4 regions of the Streptomyces sp. NBC_01506 genome follow, and region 3 is predicted to be linked to each of the others. Evidence: riboswitches for the same ligand, from Rfam matches in the RefSeq annotation. Region 3 holds a riboswitch; each other region holds the start of a gene.

Region 1 (2,190 bases), 3.2 Mb from region 3:
CTGGGAGCTGCGCACCGGGACGGGGCACGGGCCCCGGCTGGTGCTCACCCAGAGCGGCCCGCGCGACTTCGACGCGGACGCGGCGCTGGTGGTGTGGCGGGAGCGGGTGGCCGACCTGGCGGCGCGGCTGCTCCAGGAGTAGAGGGATACGCAAGCCGGTCGGGCGCTTGGGGGCAAAGCACCGCAAATCCGTCCATGTTTGAGAACACGGCCCGCTTCGTGGTCCGTCTCAGCCCGAAAGGCCGGGCGGGCTGTCGCGTCAGCGACAGCCCGCCCGGCCTTGGGGACAGGCGCCGGTTCCGATCAGTACGGGCCGTTCACGTTGTCGATCGAGCCGTAGCGGTCGGCCGCGTAGTTGCAGGCCGCCACGATGTTGGCGACCGGGTCGTAGCTGTCGGTCGACGTGCCGGGCACGTGGTACGCCTCGAAGGTCGGGTCGATGACCTGGAGCAGGCCCTTCGACGGGATGCCGGCCGCGGCGTTGGAGTCCCAGTTGTTGATGGCCTGCGGGTTGCCCGCGGACTCGCGCATGATGTTGCGGTGGATGCCGTCGTACGAACCGGGGATGCCGTTCTGCGCCATGACGTCCAGCGCCTCGCGGATCCAGCCGTCCAGGTCGTTCGTGTACGACTTGGCGGCCGTCTGCACGGCTTCGGTGGACTTGGCGGCCGACGCGTTCTCGGTCGACGCGGTCGGGGCGGCCTTGGGCGCCCCCGCGAGCTTCAGCTTCAGCCCGGGGCGGATCAGCGACGGGTCGTCGCCGACGGCGCTGCGGTTGTTCTTGTACAGCGCTTCCCAGCCGCCGCTCACGGAACGGGCGTCCGCGATCTTGGCCAGTGATTCGCCCTTCACGACGGTGTGGGTCACCGTCTTGACGGCGTCGACGGCCGTCGGGGCCGTGACCGCGTGCTGCGGGGCGGGCGCGGCGCCCGCCGTGGTGGCGGTCACCAGGGGCAGGGCGAGTGCGGCACCGCCCGTGCCGACCGCGATGAGGCGGCGGGCGAGCGGGCTGGTGCGGGAACGGCGGTGCTTACCCTCTGCGGGCATGACGAAATCCTCTCCGTCGCCTACGAGGTGAGCTGTCGGGTTCGGGCGGGAGATGCCCGGCCGCGCTGTGGGCGCGACTTCACCCCAAGCCGGTCCGGCAATGCCGGATCGGCGACTTACCTGGGTCCCCCGCTCCTGCCGTACGTGAGTGGGTGAGTGCGGTTTCCGGACAGCGGCAGGATTCGGCGTTCCGCCCGGAATAACGAGAACGTAAGCGAGAACGTCCGGGCGAAACAAGTCCTGAATTCACCACGCCCTGCCATTCGCCGATCCGGCGGGCGGGCAATTCGAATTCCCGCCCGGCGGTACAAGCCTCAACTTTCCTTTCCCACACGGGAAGTGGGCGGCGGGGCAGGAGAGGCGAGTCGCCGCGCTTGTGACACACATCACTGGGGATCGACGCAACCGCCCGACGACAACACCGCCCAGAAACGGACAAGTTAGTCGCTGAATACACATAACACCCTGCCCCACAAAGCGGACAAAAGAGAATTCTCCCCCAGTTAGTGGATGTGCGAAAAGCGCCTTCCGTACGGCTCCCCTCACAGAGCCGTACGGAAGGCGGTCCAGCGGGCTCTCGCCCGGTCGACGGTGTGTCAGTCGGCCACCCGCGAAGTGCCGGGGCCGCCCGTGATCACAAAGCTCGATCCCGGCTCGACCAGGACGTCTCCCTCGGCCGAGTTGGTGATGGTGACGTTCGTCAGCGTCGCGTTGCCGCGGGCGCCGCCCATCGCGAGGATGCCGGAGCCGTTGTTGGACTTGTCGATCGACACGTCGCTGATCTCGACGTCCGGTACGTTGCCGCCGCCGTTCTTGAACTGAATGCCGTCATACGTGGAGTCGGAGATCTCGGTGTCCCTGATCTTCACCCCGGTGATGTCCCGGCTCGCCGGGAAGATCGTGATCGCGCCGAACTCCTGGTCCTCGTTCCAGAATGCGCCGCCCGTGCGGTGGAGCGCGTTACCGGTGAGCACGGTCTCGCCCGAGAACGGCAGCGGGTCGTGATCGGTCGCCAGCATGATTCCCGGGTAGTTGGCCGTGTCGGCGATCAGATTGTTCCGTACCGTGTTCCCGTAACCGCCGTATATCGCGACGCCGTTCGCCCGCCAGGGCAACTGAATCGTGTTGTTGGTGAACGAGTTG
Region 2 (2,190 bases), 3.1 Mb from region 3:
ACGTCCCCCGGCACGTTCCCTCCTCCGGCGTCCCCCTCGGTCGCCGGGGGCGGAAACTTGAGTCCGCTCAAATACGGTCTCGCGTAGCAGGGTTCACCGCTTAGAGCGACAACCGGGGTCATATCCCGGCGGATCGCCCATGCGCCGGGCGCCGTTGATGGCAGTGTGGCGCGAAGCGCAATCCGGGGACGTACTCGCGGGCATCTGCCATAGGTCGGTCTGCGTCCCGGTGGGAAAGGGACAGCGTCGCCATGGCAGACCATCAAGAAGCATCCGTCACGCTGCCGAGCGATCCGGCCTCGGTACCGGCAGCTCGCAGATATGTCGCGCGTGTCCTCGGGGAGTGGGGACTGCCGGGCGACGCCGACACCGCCGAAACGGTTCGCCTGATCATCTCGGAGCTGGCGACCAACGCCGTGCAGCACACTTTCGGCAGATCACCGACCTTCACGGTCGACGTCACTCTGGAGCGCGACGAACAGTTGCGCGTCGGCGTGACCGACAGCCATCCGCGGTGGCCGCAGCGGCTCCCGGCCGCGGTCCAGCAGGACAACGGCCGCGGGATGGTCATCATCCGCGCGCTGGCCGCCGAGTACGGCGGAGCGGTGGCCGTGACCCCCACCGCCGACGGCGGTAAGACGGTCTGGATCACCCTGCCCTGGACGCCCCCGGCCCAGGGCTGACCCGCACGCCGCACCGCGTACCGAGCACCGCCGTACGGGAGTACGCGCGTAAGGGCGTACGGGCGTCAGCGGACCCGGCCGTACCAGACGCTCTTGGCCCAGATGCGCTGGAGCCGTACCACCTGACCCGTCTTCGGCGAATGCCAGATCTTGCCGGCGCCGGCGTAGATCCCGACGTGGTAGACGCGGTTGCCGGAGTGGAAGAAGACCAGATCGCCCTTCTTGCGGCTGGAAGCCGAGATGTGGCGCGACTTGTTGTACTGCTGCTGCGCCGTACGCGGCAGCGACTTGCCCGCCTTCTTGTACGAGAACAGCGTCAGACCCGAGCAGTCGAACCGATGCGGACCTGTCGCCCCGTACTTGTACGGCGCGCCCTTCTTGGAAGCGGCCACATTCAGGGCCTTGGAGGCGGCCGGATGGGCGTGGGCCTCCGACACGGCGCCGGGCGCCAGCATCGTGCCGCCGACGGCGGCGAGGAGGACCGATGCGGTACCGGCCCGGGAGAGCAGCGACGGGACATGCGTCTGCGAGGACATGCGCAACCCTTCGTCAGCCGCCTGTGAAGGATGACCTGTCGGGTTCGGACTGGCGAAGATGCCCGGCCGCGTGTGCGGCTTCACCCCGAGGAACGGTCCATGGCCGGACCGCCCCGAACTGCTCGGGTCCTCCACTCCTGCCGATCCACTCGTGTCGACCAGGCATCCGGAGCGGCGGCAGGACTCGGCGTCCACCCGGACCGCCCCGCCGAGGTGGCGGGGGCTTGTCGTCCCACGGATCTTGACGCGGCCTCAGCGCAATTCCGAGCCGAAACGACCATATGTGACTCTCGTCACTTATGGCCCATTTGGGTTGCTACGGTCGATTCGGTGACCGGCCCATATGACCGCTCACGCGCTGTACCTGCGACGTAGCGACGCGTTGCGGCCGGACGGCCGATCCGCCCGTCGCAAGTCGCCGCCCCTGTCGCGGCGGGCGCGTCGATACGCCGAACGAGCGGGCAAATCCCGTACGGACGCGTCCGTACGGGACACCGCGCCACCGATTCGGTGTCGTGTCGCGGGTCCGTTGACCGACGCCCGCATCAAGTCGGCGGTCCGGGCGGCATGGTGACCCGCCCGGCCCTGCGTTCCCCGTCGAGAACCCGCAGCGCGCGGTCCAGGGTCGGCGTGTGCAACCGCGTCTCGCCCCTGGCGTGCATCAGCGTCAGCGCGGCGCGCAGTTCGGCCGCTCGGGACACCAGGGCCTGCGCGGCGCGCAGCGCGCCGTAGGTGTCGTCGGCGCGCGACGGGTTGATCCGGCCCACCAGGTCGACGACCTGGAGATAGCTGTCGACGAAGTCGCCCTCGGCGCGGGTCAGCGCGGGCAGCGGCGGAAGTTCCGGTGGCGGCATCGGCGGTTCACCGGGGGGTGTTGAAGCCGAGGGACGCCCTGCGGTCCTGCGCGACCTGGTCCACCAGGCCGTACTCCATGGCGCCCGCCGCGTCGAAGATCGTGTCCCGGTCGATGT
Region 3 (2,190 bases):
CCTTCCGCGAGGCCGCCGAGCAGGAGAGTTCACTCGAAGGGGTCGCGCAGCGGCTGGAGCGGGCGCTGGCGCGCGAAGGCACACGGCGCAACGGGATCGATCTGTTCGAGGGCTTCACCACCGCCGTACTGGCGGAGATCCCGCATGTCGAGGGCATGGTGCGGGTGGTCAACCGCGGGCACCCGGAGCCGCTGATGCTCGCCGCCGACGGCGGGCTGACGGTGCTGGCCCCGTCCGACCCGACGCTGCCGCTGGGGATGGGCGAGCTGGGGGCGTGGCCGGACCGGGCGGACGAGGTGCCGTACAGCTCCGGATCGACGCTGCTGCTCTACACGGACGGGCTCACCGAGGCGCGCAACGCGGCGGGTGTCTTCTACAACCCGCGCGAACGGCTGGCGGGACGGATCTTCCCCGGCCCCGACGAGCTGCTGGAGGCGATCGTCGGGGACGTACGGCGGCACACCGGTGGCCGCAGGACGGACGACATGGCGCTGCTGGCCGTCAGCCGGCCCACCGCGAGGCAGCCGGAACGGCGCAGGACGATGCGGGTCGTGCCGTGACGTCATCTCGCCCGGCACGCTGCGTAGTTGAGGCGCACCCCTCCGCATAACATTTGACGCACCGTCAGTTCGAGTGTGTGATCGCACACGGCCCGAGAGTCGATCAACTCGCCCGATTACACCCGCTTGTGCCCCGGTTGGTCCCGGCCGTCATCGCTAACGATCACCCGGAACAGCTTGGAATAAGCCCCGGTCGTCTATTAACGTTCGATAACGCAGCGCGGTTGTCCCAGCCGTCGAAAGAGACGGCACCGTGCGCACGCGCCGAATTCCGCAAGGAAACCGGGGAACCACCAATTGGGGTGAATCGGGCGTCTCTTGCTGCCTCGTGCGGCCAAGGAACGCTCGTAGGAGACCTTCCTGCTCCGAACCCGTCAGCTAACCCGGTAGGCGAGAAGGAAGGAAAGGAGAGCGCCCCAGTGGCGTCCAACAGTCCTGCCCCCGAGACCTCCGCCCCGGCCCGTTTCGGCCCCGGAAGCCGGTTCGCCGGCTCCGATCTCACCGACGGCGAGGCGAACAGGGACTGGGAGGAGTGGAATCCCACCGCGGACTCCATCCGTCCCGTACGCGGCAAGCACCGTGTCGCCAAACAGCGCAACGCTCTCGCCCGCAGCTCCACGGTCCTCGGAGTGGGTGTCATCGCCGCGGTCGGCGCGGGAGGCATCGCCTCCGCCCAGGACAAGCCCGCGGTCTCGATATCACTTCCCGACGCGATCTCGGACAATCTTCCCGACGCCAAGTCCCTTCCCGGCGTCGGGTCTTTCATGTCCGACGGCGACAAGATGAGCGAAGAGGCGGCGCCCGCCCCGCTCACCACGGCGGGCCTCACCGCCGCGGACGCCCAGCAGGGCACCACCGACTCCGGCGAGGCGCTGCGCGCCCGCATCCTCCAGCAGGCCGAGCAGCAGCAGGCCGAGGCCGACGCCGCCCAGAAGGCGAGCGCCGAGGCGGCAGCCGCCGAGAAGGCCGCGGCCGACGCCAAGAAGCAGCAGACCGAGGCCGAGGAGAAGGCCGCCGAGGAGAAGCGCAAGGCCAAGGAGGCGGCGGAGGCCAAGGCCGAGAAGGAGCGCCTGGAGAAGCTGGCCGCCAGCTTCTCGCTCCCCACCTCCTCGTACACGCTCACCTCGACCTACGGCCAGGCCGGCTCCATGTGGTCCTCCGGCCAGCACACCGGCCTGGACTTCGCGGCCCCCACGGGCACGCCCACCAAGGCCGTCCACAGCGGGACCGTCAAGTCGGCCGGCTGGTCGGGGTCGTACGGCTACCGCGTGGTGCTGGAGCTCGAGGACGGTACGGAGATCTGGTACGCCCACCTGTCCTCGATGACGGTCAGCACCGGCCAGAAGGTCACCACCGGCGAGACCGTCGGACGCGTGGGAGCCACCGGCAACGTCACCGGTCCGCATCTGCACCTTGAGGTGCACACCGCGGGCGGCAGCGGGATCGACCCGCTGAGCTGGCTGCGCGGCAAGGGCCTCACGCCCTAGGTTTTGTACGGGTTGTAGCCGCCGTAGTCGATGTACGGCGGCGGCGTCCACACCCGCCCCGTCGCCCGCGCCGCATACGCCAGCGCGGGCGACGCCATCTCCCGGCGCTGCCACAGGTGGTGAAGCAGCTCCTGCTCGCGCTC
Region 4 (2,190 bases), 3.8 Mb from region 3:
GGCTGAAGGCCGAACGGCTCAGACGGAAACGCCGTGCTCGCGCAGATACGCCAGCGGGTCGATGTCGGAGCCGTAACTCGGGCCGGTGCGGATCTCGAAGTGCAGGTGCGGACCGGTGGAGTTGCCGGTGGAACCGGAGAGACCGATCTGGTCGCCGCCGCCGACACTCTGGCCCGCCGAGACGGTGAGCGAGGAAAGGTGGGCGTACTGCGAGTACTTGCCGTCGTCGTGCTTGATGACGACCTCGTTGCCGTACGACCCGGACCAGCCGGCCGAGACGACGGTGCCGGGACCGACCGCCTTTACGGTGGTGCCCGACGCCGCCGAGAAGTCCACGCCCGTGTGGTAGCCGCTGGACCAGCTTCCGCCGGCCTGGTGGTACGGGGTCGAGGTGGAGGAGTCGACGGGGGCGGTGTAGCCGGAGCCGCTGCTCTGCGCCGCGGGCTCGTTCGCCGCGGTGGTGTCCGCCTTCGGGGCGGGCTCGGCCGGGGCGGGCTTCGCGGGGGCCGGCTTCTTCGGGGTGGCCTCGGCCTTGCCCTCGGAGGACGCCTTGCTCTGCGCGTTGATGGTGAGCTTCAGGCCCGGGTGGATCAGCGACGGGTCGTCACCGACGGCCTCGCGGTTGTCCTCGTACAGCTTCTCCCAGCCGCCGCTGACCTTCTGCGTCTCGGCGATCTTGGCGAGGTAGTCGCCCGCGGTGACCGAGTACGTCTTCACGGTCTTGGCGGTGGCGGCCTGCTGGGCCGTCTGCGTGGCGGAGGCGGCGGAAGCGGTGTGCGCGGCGGACACGACGCGCTCCGGCGCCACGGACGGCGCCGCGGTCTGCTCGGCGGCGTGCGCGCCGGTGGCACCGATGAGCGGAAGCGCGAGGGCGGCGCCACCCGCTCCGGCGGCGACGATTCCGCGCGCGATCGAGTTGGTCCTCGGACGACGGTGCTTACCCATTGCGGGCATGGCGAATTCCTCTCCGGCGCCTACGAGGTGAGCTGTCGGGTTCGGGCTGGAGATGCCCGGTCGCGCCGTGGCGCGACTTCACCCCAAGCCGGTCCGGTGTGCCGGATCGGCGACTTACCTGGGTCCCCCGCTCCTGCCACACGTGGATGATTGCTGGTGGATGCGGATTCCGAGCGGCGGCAGGATTCGGCGATCCGCTCGGATTGCGGTGACCGTAAGCCGGGTGGGCCGACCCGTACAAGCCGTCGTATTCCCCCGGTGATCCGCTCCTGGATATCGTTCTCCAAGAGCGGTCACCCTGTGTGGATTACGGATCTTCGAATTCCGGGCGCCGCCCCAATTCCCCTTCCGGGCGCCGCCACACACCGTCACGGATATGATCTGGCTCACCAGTCGATGACGATCTGCCCCCATCTCCCCTGTGAACGGGGCACGTTATAAGGAATCACTCAATACGGACAGAAGCCCTATCCGTGAACTGATTTCAGCGGGAATGGATGTCGTAAAGTCGGAGCGCGACAGCGTCGGCGACGAGCGCCGACCGCAGACGCGGAGGAGTTCACGTGACGCACGAGGTGCCGCAGCCGGTCCCGTCGACCGAGCCCGAACTGGCCGGTGTACGCAACTTCCGCGACGTGGGCGGTCTGCCGACCGCCGATGGGCGGCGCGTCCGGTACGGCCGGCTCTTCCGCAGCGGGCACCTCGCGCACGCCACGGCCGAGGACAGGGCGTTCCTTACGTCGCTGGGTCTGCACACGATCTTCGACTTCCGCAACGCGGCCGACCAGAAGCTCGACGGCCTGGACGTGGAGCTGGCCGGCGTACGCAATGTGAACATTCCGCTCACCGACCCGGCCGACGGGACGGAGTTCTGGAAGATGGTCCGCGACGGCGATCTCGACCAGCTCCGGTCGATCCTCGCCGACGGCAAGGGCGTGGCCCGGATGTCCGCTTCGTACCGTTCGATCATTCTGGACCGCACCGCCGAGCACCGGCGTGTGCTGCACGCCCTGGCCGAGGAAAGCCTGCCCGCGCTGATGCACTGCGCGGCGGGCAAGGACAGGGCCGGGCTCTCCATCGCGGTGTCGCTGCTCGCCGTGGGCGTGGAGCGGGAGGCGATCGAGGCGGACTATCTGAAGTCGAACGATCCGCACCGCAGGTATCAGGTACGCCGCAGCGATCCGACGCCCGGCGGGACTTCGCCGGAGGTGATGGAGCTGCTGGCGCCGCTGTTCG

What was found. A riboswitch is a leader RNA that binds a small molecule or an ion and turns the genes downstream of it on or off. The one in region 3 is predicted to bind cyclic di-AMP.
Region 1: it holds a riboswitch for cyclic di-AMP, as region 3 does, so the genes downstream of both, OG329_RS07980 (transglycosylase SLT domain-containing protein) here and OG329_RS22170 (M23 family metallopeptidase) in region 3, are expected to answer to the same signal.
Region 2: it holds a riboswitch for cyclic di-AMP, as region 3 does, so the genes downstream of both, OG329_RS36710 (C40 family peptidase) here and OG329_RS22170 (M23 family metallopeptidase) in region 3, are expected to answer to the same signal.
Region 4: it holds a riboswitch for cyclic di-AMP, as region 3 does, so the genes downstream of both, OG329_RS04875 (peptidoglycan DD-metalloendopeptidase family protein) here and OG329_RS22170 (M23 family metallopeptidase) in region 3, are expected to answer to the same signal.

What each region holds. Positions count from the first base shown of each region.
Region 1 covers NZ_CP109422.1:1,893,289-1,895,478, forward strand. The annotation lists gene OG329_RS07975 (SRPBCC family protein) at 1-142, shown strand, start outside; gene OG329_RS07980 (transglycosylase SLT domain-containing protein) at 304-1,047, opposite strand; cyclic di-AMP (ydaO/yuaA leader) riboswitch at 1,052-1,212, opposite strand; gene OG329_RS07985 (right-handed parallel beta-helix repeat-containing protein) at 1,644-2,190, opposite strand, start outside.
Region 2 covers NZ_CP109422.1:8,167,757-8,169,946, forward strand. The annotation lists gene OG329_RS36705 (ATP-binding protein) at 252-683, shown strand; gene OG329_RS36710 (C40 family peptidase) at 749-1,219, opposite strand; cyclic di-AMP (ydaO/yuaA leader) riboswitch at 1,223-1,394, opposite strand; gene OG329_RS36715 (hypothetical protein) at 1,765-2,073, opposite strand; gene OG329_RS36720 (ATP-dependent Clp protease proteolytic subunit) at 2,081-2,190, opposite strand, start outside.
Region 3 covers NZ_CP109422.1:5,046,631-5,048,820, forward strand. The annotation lists gene OG329_RS22165 (PP2C family protein-serine/threonine phosphatase) at 1-560, shown strand, start outside; cyclic di-AMP (ydaO/yuaA leader) riboswitch at 813-968, shown strand; gene OG329_RS22170 (M23 family metallopeptidase) at 980-2,047, shown strand; gene OG329_RS22175 (PrsW family intramembrane metalloprotease) at 2,044-2,190, opposite strand, start outside.
Region 4 covers NZ_CP109422.1:1,202,161-1,204,350, forward strand. The annotation lists gene OG329_RS04875 (peptidoglycan DD-metalloendopeptidase family protein) at 19-954, opposite strand; cyclic di-AMP (ydaO/yuaA leader) riboswitch at 959-1,123, opposite strand; gene OG329_RS04880 (tyrosine-protein phosphatase) at 1,530-2,190, shown strand, end outside.